DNA from 4 places in the Methylobacterium sp. EM32 genome. Region 1 is predicted to be linked to each of the others. Evidence: predicted binding sites of a transcription regulator. Region 1 holds the regulator's gene; each other region holds the start of a gene.

Region 1 (2,197 bases):
CTGCACAAGCCGAGCACGGTGCTGGCGGTTTTGGGCTTCCTGATCGTCGCGGTGCTCTCGGTGCGCAAGGTGCGGGGCGCGCTGCTCGCCGGCATCCTGACGGTCACGGCGTTGAGCTTCATCGTCGCCGACAACACCTTCCAGGGCGTCGCCTCGCTGCCGCCCTCGATCGCCCCGACCCTGTTCGCCCTCGACATCAAAGGCGCGCTGTCGGGCGGGCTGCTCAACGTGATCCTGGTGTTCTTCCTCGTCGAACTGTTCGACGCCACCGGCACGCTGATGGGCGTCGCCAACCGGGCGGGCCTCCTCACCGAGGGCAAGATGGAGCGCCTCGACAAGGCCTTGATGGCGGATTCGTCGTCGATCTTCGTCGGCTCGCTCCTCGGCACGTCGAGCACCACGGCGTATCTCGAGAGCGCGTCGGGCGTCGAGGAGGGCGGCCGCACCGGGCTCACCGCCGCGACCGTGGCGGTTTTATTCCTCGCCTGCCTGTTCTTCGCGCCGCTTGCCGGTTCAGTCCCGGCCTACGCCACGGCGCCGGCCCTGTTCTACGTCGCCTGCCTGATGCTGCACGAACTGGTCGATCTCGACTGGGACGACCTGACCGAGGTACTGCCGGCCTGCGTCACCGCTTTGCTCATGCCCTTCACCTACTCAATCGCCAACGGCGTCGCCTTCGGCTTCATCACCTACGCGGTGATCAAGCTGCTCACCGGCCGCTTCCGCGACGTGAAGCCGGTGGTGTGGGTGATCGCAGGCGTGTTCCTGTTCAAGTTCGTGGCGACGGGCAGCGCGCACTGACGGGCGCTGCCCCTCTCCCGACCCCTGCTGACGCAGGGGCCACCCTCCCCCGCAGAGGGGGAGGGTTTATCCGGCGCCACGTCCAAAAAGGTCTCAGTACTTCCGGACCAAGCTCACCAGCCGGCCCTGGATCCGCACCCGGTCCGGCCCGAGCACCCTCGTCTCGTAGGCCGGGTTGGCGGCCTCCAGCGCGATCGAGGAGCCGCGGCGGCGCAAGCGCTTGAGGGTCGCCTCCTCGTCGTCGATCAGCGCCACGATGATGTCACCGGTATTCGCGGTCTCCTGGCGGCGGATCACCACCAGGTCGCCGTCGAGGATGCCGGCTTCGATCATCGAGTCGCCGCGCACCTCGAGCGCGTAATGCTCGCCGCTGGTGAGGAAGTCCGGCGACATCGCCACCGAGCGGCTCTGGCTCTGGATCGCCGAGATCGGCGTACCGGCGGCGATCCGGCCCATCACCGGCACGCTGACCGATTGGCCGTTCTCGTCCGACGCCGACGCCATGGCGGGGATGCCGGCGGGCCGCTTCGGCTCGTGGGCGCGACCGCCCTCGACCACGCTCGGGTTGAAGCGCACGACCTCGGCGCCGGATCCGTGCCCCACGGGCGCGGCCGCCACGGGCCCGGTCACCGCCTCGGGCAGGCGGATCACCTCGATCGCCCGGGCCCGGTTCGGCAGGCGGCGCAGGAAGCCCCGCTCCTCCAGGGCCGTGATCAGCCGGTGGATGCCCGATTTCGACTTGAGGTCGAGGGCGTCCTTCATCTCGTCGAAGGACGGGGGGACACCCGTCTCGCGCATTCTCTGCTGAATGAAGCGGAGCAGGTCCAACTGCTTACGCGTGAGCATGTGACACTCTCATCCCCGCGCTGGCGCGCTCCGGAAACAAATCGCGAACATGGTAAGCGTTCCGCAAGTGTTCTGCAAGCGGGTCTGGAACTGCGGCGGGAGAACGCAGCAGAGGGGAGAGATCCGGGTCGATTCGAGCGATGTCGGGCAGGCAAACCCGGCCCGTCGCCCGGGAGAACGACGCTCTGCTACCGGCGGGTGGGTGCCGGCCGATGGGTGAAGAGCGGATTCGGCGGCGGCTCCGCGGTCGCGGAGAGCGGCCGGTGGAAGGCGTCTTGCAGGGAATCGACATGGGCCGGGGGAGCGACCGCGCCGTCGCTGCCAGCGGCGGGAGCGGGGGGCTGGCCGGCGATGACCTGGGGCAGCCGCAGGCCGCCGGGGCCGACCGTGGTCTGCGCCGCTTGGGCGAGCGCCGGCACGGGAAGCAGGAGAGCCGTGACGATGCCGGCCCCCAGGATCATCGATGTCATCCGCCGCTCTCCTCTCGTTGAGGGCCGTGTACACGCGAGGGGCCGGAGCGGTTCCACCCGATCCAGACCAACTTGCAGGG
Region 2 (2,197 bases), on a different contig from region 1:
CCCGCCCGGTCGGGATAATGCTCGGCGAACCAGTCGCGCATCAGGTCGGCGAGTTCGTGCGGCAGGCGCAGGAGCACGCCGCCGGCCTCAGCCGCCCCCGCCTCCCGGCCCCGGGCGAGCACGGCCTCGATCTCGTGGTCGTTGAGGCCCGGGATCAGGGGCGCCACCAGCGCCATCACCGGAACGCCCGCCTCCGCCAGCGCCCGGATCGCCGCCAGGCGCTTCTCCGGCCGCGGGGCGCGGGGCTCCATCCGTCGGGCGAGGTCGGGGTCTAGGGTGGTGACCGAGAGGGCGACCTTCACCAAGCCTTGCGCCGCCATCGGCGCCAGGATGTCGAGGTCGCGCAGCACCAGATCGGACTTGGTGACGATCCCGACCGGGTGGCGGAAGCGCGCCAGCACCTCGAGGATGCCGCGGGTCAGGCGGTAGCGCCGCTCGATCGGCTGGTAGGGGTCGGTGGCGGTGCCGAGCGCGATGGTGCGGGCTGTGTAGCCCCGGGCCGAGAGCTCCCGCTCCAGGAGCGCGGCCGCGTCGGGCTTGGCGAAGAGCTTGGTCTCGAAGTCGAGCCCCGGCGAGAGTCCCGCATAGGCGTGGTTCGGCCGGGCGAAGCAGTAGACGCAGCCGTGCTCGCAGCCGCGATACGGGTTGATCGAGCGGTCGAAGCCGATATCGGGCGAATCGTTGCGGGTGATGATGGTGCGCGCCCGTTCCAGCGTCACCTCGGTGCGCAGGGGCGGCAGTTCCTCCTCGATCTCCCAGCCATCCGCGAAGGCCTCGCGCGCGGCCGGTTCGAACCGGCCGGTCGGGTTGGCGGTGGCGCCGCGCCCGCGGCGGCTCTCCCGTGCCGGGGTCGACCCGGCGAGACGGCGCAGCTCCCGCCCGCAGCCCGATTCCATGCCGGCCTCCACCTTAACCACGGTCGAGCTTCGAACAAAACAGGAACACATGCAAGTGCCAACGATCAAGGCAGGACGTGACGCCCGCCATCCGCTATGGCGCGATCATGTTCACGGCCGTCATCCATCTTCCCGGCGCGATTGATCCGGAGCGCATCGATGCCCTCGCCGACACCCTGGCCGCGCTCGTGGCCGGCGTCGCGGCGGGCGTGGTGGGCGATGCGGTGATCGCGGCCGCGCATCCGGACGATCCGGAGGTCGGCACCATGGCCGAGAGCACCGGGGCGGCCCTGGTGGCGCGGGGGCGTAGCCCGTGGGTGGCGGCGGCGCCGCTTGCGCGCCGGCCCTGGATGCTGTGCCTGGAATCCGGCGACGTGCCGGCGGAGGGCTGGATCCGGGTGCTCGACCGGTTCGGCGCCACCACGCAAGCCGACGCGGTCGGCCGCCTGCGCCGCCCGCACGCCGCCCTGTTCGAACGGATCGCCGGGCGGCGCGAGGCGCTGACCGGCACCCGGCAGATCAGGGCCGGCGACCTCGTGCGCGTGCAGGCCCTGCGGGCGGGCCTGCCGCTCAAGGCTCGCCTGCCGGTCAGGCCCCTGCGGGCGTCGCTGCTGCGCGGGTAGTTGCACCCCGCTTCAGGTGCTCGTCGAGCCGCGGCATGATCTCGACGAAGTTGCACGGCCGGTGCCGGTAATCGAGCTGCGCCGCCAGGATGCCGTCCCAGGCGTCGCGGCAGGCCCCAGGCGAGCCCGGCAGCACGAACACGTAGGTGGCGTTCACCACCCCGGCGGTCGCCCGCGATTGCAGGGTCGAGGTACCGATCTTGTCGTAGGAGATGCGGTGGAACACGGCCGAGAACCCGTCCATCCGCTTCTCGAACAGGGGCTCCAGCGCCTCCGGGGTCACGTCGCGCCCGGTGAAGCCCGTGCCGCCGGTGGTGATGACGACGTCGACCGCCGGATCCGCCGCCCATTCGCGCACCTGGGCGCGGATCGCCTCGACCTCGTCCGGCACGATCGCCCGCGCGGCGAGGCGGTGGCCCGCCGCCTCCAGGCGCCCGACCAGCGTGTCGCCCGAGCGGTCGTCGGCGAGCGTGCGGGTATCCGACACCGTGAGCACCGCGATCCCGAGCGGCACGAAGGCGCGGGCCTGGTCGACCCCGGCCATCAGAGCTGCGAGGCCCGGAAGGTGTCGCAGGACTGGGTCTGGCCGCTGCGGTAGCCGGTCTGGAACCAGCGCATGCGCTGCGCCGAGGAGCCGTGGGTGAAGGAATCCGGCACAACGTAGCCCTGGCTCTGCTT
Region 3 (2,197 bases), on a different contig from region 1:
CGAGCGCCTGCTCGATTACGCCCGGCGCATCGTGCGCCTGCAGACCGAGTGCCTGGCGACCTTCGACGAGGGCGACCTCGCCGGCCGGGTGCGCCTCGGCCTGCCGGACGACTACGTCGACCGCTACCTGCCGGAGATCCTCGGGCGCTTCGCCCGCACCCATCCGCGGGCCGAGGTCACGGTGATCTGCGAGCCCACCGACATGCTGGCCGAGCGGATCGCCGCCGGCGACATCGACCTCGCCATCGTCACCGAAGCCAAGGGTTCCACGAAGGACAAGGGCCGGCGAACCATCGAGACGATCCGCACCGAGGCGCTGCTCTGGGTCACGTCGAGCCGCCATGCCGTCCATGCCGAGCAGCCGGTGCCCCTCGCCCTCGGGCGGCCGGCCTGCAACTGGCGCCGGGCGGCCATCGAGGCGCTGGAGCGCGGGGGCCGGCAGAGCCGGATCCTGTTCGTCAGCTGGAACTCGACCGCGGTCGGGGCTGCGGTGCTGGCCGGGCTCGCCGTCTCGGTGCTGCCCGAGAGCGCGCTGCGCCCCGGCATGCGGGTGCTCGGGCCGCAGGAGGGCTTCGCCGCCCTGCCGGCCTGCCGCATCGGGCTGATGCGCCACCGCTCCGGCGAGCCCAACCCGCTGGCCGACATCCTGGCCGGGCAGATCCGGCAATGCCTGGACAATCTCGGGCTGGCGGCGGAGTGACGGGCGGAGGATCCGGCCCTCAGCGCAAAGCGGTGCCGATGCTGTTGCTCAGGTTGCTGTAGAGGCCGCCGGCCGTGCTGCCGTAGACGGCGAGCGCGCTCGTCAGCGCGAGGAAGATCAAGGTCGCGATGAGCGCGTACTCGATCGCCGTCGCGCCGGATTGCTCACGCCGGAAGCGGCGAAGCGCCTCCGTCACCCGCGATCTGCCACGCACGTCGAGTTCTCCCGGTCCGCCGCGCCGGACTATAGGCGAGACCCCCTCACCGAGGGTTAATCCGACGGGCTAATCCGACACCGCGCTCGCCATCGCCGGGCAGGCACCTCGATTCGGGCCGCGCCGGACGCAGGGTAAGCCTGATCTTCGAGGTCGCGCCATGCAAAAGAAGAGGCGCGGCTCCCCCGTCGCAGAGAGGGAGCGGCGCCTCGCCGATAGTCTCGAACGACATCGCGCCCCGCGCGGCGGGACGCGAGCCGCCTCAGGCCTTGCCGGTCTCCTTGCGCAGGGCGTCGATGCGCTGCGAGGCCTCGGCCTTGTCGAGGTCGGGATCGTAGGCGTCCTCGTCCTTGGCCTGCTCGGCCAGGGTCTTGAGGTAGGAGGCCTGCGCCCCGGTCATCGGCTCGGAGCCGGTGGTCCAGTCCTTCGGGTCCTTGATGCGGTTCGAGGTGTCCTTCGGATCCTGCTTCGGGTTCTCGGTCTCGTGGTGCTCGGTCTCGGCCTGCTTGGTCTTGGCGGTCATGAGAGTGCTCGTGTTCTCTGAATGTTCCAGCCAGACAACGGGGAAGCCCCGGCCCGCGTTCCCGGTCCGAGCGCCGCAGGCACGGCTTGTCCCCGGAAACCACGGCGGTCCACGCGAAGAGGCCCCGGGCGGTCTCCCGCCCGGGGCCTCTTCAGTTCACGCAATGGCGAGACTCAGGCGCCCGTTCAGGCCGCCTCCGTTCAGGCCGCCTTGGCCCGCGGCTGCACCTCGGCGGTGTAGTCGTCCATCAGGGTCTTGGTCATCGCGGCCGGGGTGAAGCGGTACTGGCCGATCTCCGAGACCGGGGTGACCTCGGCGGCCGAGCCGGTGATGAAGCACTCGGTGAAGCCCGCCATCTCCTCGGGGCGGATGCGCCGCTCGACCACCTCGTAGCCGCGGCGCTTCGCCAGATCGATCACGGTCTGGCGGGTGATGCCGTTGAGGAAGCGGTCGGCGGTCGGGGTGTGGATCACCCCGTCCTGGATGAAGAACACGTTGGCGCCGGTGCACTCGGCGACGTTGTCCTCCCAGTCGAGCATCAGGGCGTCGGCGTAGCCCTTGTTCTCGGCCCGGTGCTTGGAGATCGTGCAGATCATATACAGGCCGGCCGCCTTCGAGGCCGACGGCGCGGTGCGCGGATCGGGCCGGCGGTAATCGGCGAGGTCGAGCCGGATACCCTTCATCTTGGTCGCCGGGTCGAAGTAGCTCGGCCATTCCCACGCCGCGATGGCGAGATGGATGGTGTTGTGTTGCGCCGACA
Region 4 (2,197 bases), on a different contig from region 1:
AAGACCCGGGCGATCGTCTGCGAATCGATCGTCAACCCCTGCGGCACGGTGATCGACCTCGCGGGCGTCGCCGCGGTGGCGCGCAAGCACGGCCTGCCGCTCGTCGTCGACAACACGCTGGCTTCGCCTGCCCTGATCCGGCCGATCGAGCACGGCGCCGACATCGTCGTCCACTCGACCTCGAAGTTCCTGTCGGGCTCCGGCACGGTGATCGGCGGCATCGTCTGCGATGCCGGCCGGTTCGACTGGAAAGCGACGGGTCGCTACAACCTGATCAACGAGCCCTGGCCCGATTACGAGGGCCTGATCGTCTCCGAGCGCTTCCCCGAGACGTCCTTCGCCACCGCCTGCCGGCTGTTCGGCCTGCGCGACCTCGGCCCCGGCCTGTCGCCGATGAACGCCTTCCTGACGCTGACCGGCACCGAGACCCTGCCGCTGCGCATGGAGCGCCACTGCGCCAACGCCAAGGCGGTGGCCGCCTTCCTGCGTGACCACCCGAAGGTGGCCTGGGTGAGCTACCCGTCGCTGCCGGGCCAGCCCGGCGAGGCCCTGGCGAACCGCTACTCGCCGATGGGCGCGGGCTCGATCTTCACGGTGGGCTTCAAGGGCGGCGAGGCGGCGGCCCAAAAATTCATCACCGGACTCAACCTGATCTCGCACCTCGTCAATATCGGCGAGATCAAGTCCCTGGCGATCCACCCGGCGACCACGACCCACCGCCAGCTCCCCGCCGCCGACAAGGAGGCCGCCCGGGTCGGGCCGGACACCGTGCGGCTGTCGATCGGGCTGGAATCGGTCGAGGACCTCATCGCCGACGTGGCACAGTCGCTGGACGCGCTCGACTGAGCGATCATCCGTCACGCAGCCGAGTCTCCCATCCTCTGCGTCATCCCGGGGCTCGCCGCAGGCGAGAACCCGGGATCCATAAACGCTGACGTCAAAGAATGAGGTCGATCGCGTCCCGCTTGATCCTGAATCGTGAGCGGTTATGGATCCCGGGTTCCGCTTTCGCGGCCCCGGGATGACGCGGAGAATCACTGGAAGAGCTGTATCGGCTCGCCCTTTTCGCTTGCCCGGCCCAGCGAACAAATATAGAACGTTGTCCGGCCTCCGGCATGTGTGAAGCGGGCACAAAGGCGCCCCTCCCCTTGCCGGTCCCGGCCTGTTCGGCCCAACTCGCGTGACCGAAGCGGTGGTCCGCGGCGTCGGCCGGGCATGCGCCCGAGTGAGATGGAACGAGAGGAGAGCGGGATGGCGGGCAGCGTGAACAAGGTGATCCTGGTGGGCAATCTCGGGCGCGATCCCGAGACCCGCCGGCTGGCCTCCGGCGATCCGGTGGTGAACCTGCGCTTGGCCACGTCCGAGTCCTGGAAGGACAAGGCGACCGGCGAGCGCAAGGAGAAGACCGAGTGGCACTCGGTCGTGATCTACAACGAGAACCTGGCCCGCGTCGCCGAGCAGTACCTGCGCAAGGGCTCGAAGGTCTATGTCGAGGGCCAGCTCCAGACCCGCAAGTGGCAGGACCAGTCTGGCGTCGAGAAGTACACGACCGAGATCGTGCTGCAGCGCTTCCGCGGCGAGCTGACCATCCTCGACGGCCGCGGTGGCGGGGCCGAGGGCGGTATGGGCGAGATGGGCGCCGACGACATGGGCGGCGGCCAGATCAGCCGCGGCGGCGATTACGGCGGTGGCGGCGGTGGTGGTCGCAGCAGCGGTGGACGCTCCTCCTCGTCCGGCGGCGAGCGGCGCCCGGCTCCGTCCGGCGGTGGCGGCGGCGGCAACCAGAAGCGCTATGACGACTTGGACGACGACATCCCGTTCTAGTCTGGTTTCCAGCGGAGCGCGGGCCGCTCCGGCACGGATGACACGACAGAGGTGAGAACCGGGAGCACCGCCCGATCGCGCCGCGATCGGGCGGTGTCGGCGTTCGGCAGCACCCGCCGGCGGCTTGGTCGAGCAACGCATCGCTCATGCGCCGCGACGACCGTCGCCCGCTCCGGGGGCCGGCCTGCAACCTGACTGCTATCGCAACCCCGAGTTGCGAAATTTAGTGCCGTGCTGACGTTGAGAAAGGTCCCGGCCCCACCTGCTCCGCTCTCTGCGTGAGGGCGCTGGACCGGTCCTACGCCGTGTCGACGACCGTGTTCGAAGACGACCGTGCGGACGACATCTGTATCAGAATTTGATCTGACCGCGA

What was found. The regulator LexA, encoded in region 1, represses DNA repair genes until DNA is damaged. The targets are predictions, from matches to a motif close to TGTTCNNNNTGTGTTCNG.
Region 2: the regulator LexA is predicted to act here: its motif matches at 927-944, upstream of ABZT49_RS06930 (PA0069 family radical SAM protein).
Region 3: the regulator LexA is predicted to act here: its motif matches at 1,449-1,466, upstream of ABZT49_RS19620 (DUF3072 domain-containing protein).
Region 4: the regulator LexA is predicted to act here: its motif matches at 1,082-1,099, upstream of ssb (single-stranded DNA-binding protein).

Annotation. Positions count from the first base shown of each region.
Region 1 covers NZ_JBEXZS010000062.1:15,398-17,594, reverse strand. Annotated here, with positions in the region: gene ABZT49_RS09440 (NCS2 family permease) at 1-801, shown strand, start outside; gene lexA (transcriptional repressor LexA) at 895-1,647, opposite strand; gene ABZT49_RS09430 (hypothetical protein) at 1,836-2,117, opposite strand.
Region 2 covers NZ_JBEXZS010000045.1:45,609-47,805, reverse strand. Annotated here, with positions in the region: gene ABZT49_RS06930 (PA0069 family radical SAM protein) at 1-896, opposite strand, end outside; gene ABZT49_RS06925 (hypothetical protein) at 1,004-1,519, shown strand; gene moaB (molybdenum cofactor biosynthesis protein B) at 1,485-2,063, opposite strand; gene ABZT49_RS06915 (neutral zinc metallopeptidase) at 2,063-2,197, opposite strand, start outside.
Region 3 covers NZ_JBEXZS010000145.1:120,618-122,814, reverse strand. Annotated here, with positions in the region: gene ABZT49_RS19630 (LysR substrate-binding domain-containing protein) at 1-700, shown strand, start outside; gene ABZT49_RS19625 (Flp family type IVb pilin) at 720-914, opposite strand; gene ABZT49_RS19620 (DUF3072 domain-containing protein) at 1,177-1,437, opposite strand; gene ABZT49_RS19615 (branched-chain amino acid aminotransferase) at 1,638-2,197, opposite strand, start outside.
Region 4 covers NZ_JBEXZS010000107.1:9,430-11,626, reverse strand. Annotated here, with positions in the region: gene ABZT49_RS15250 (aminotransferase class I/II-fold pyridoxal phosphate-dependent enzyme) at 1-846, shown strand, start outside; gene ssb (single-stranded DNA-binding protein) at 1,252-1,824, shown strand.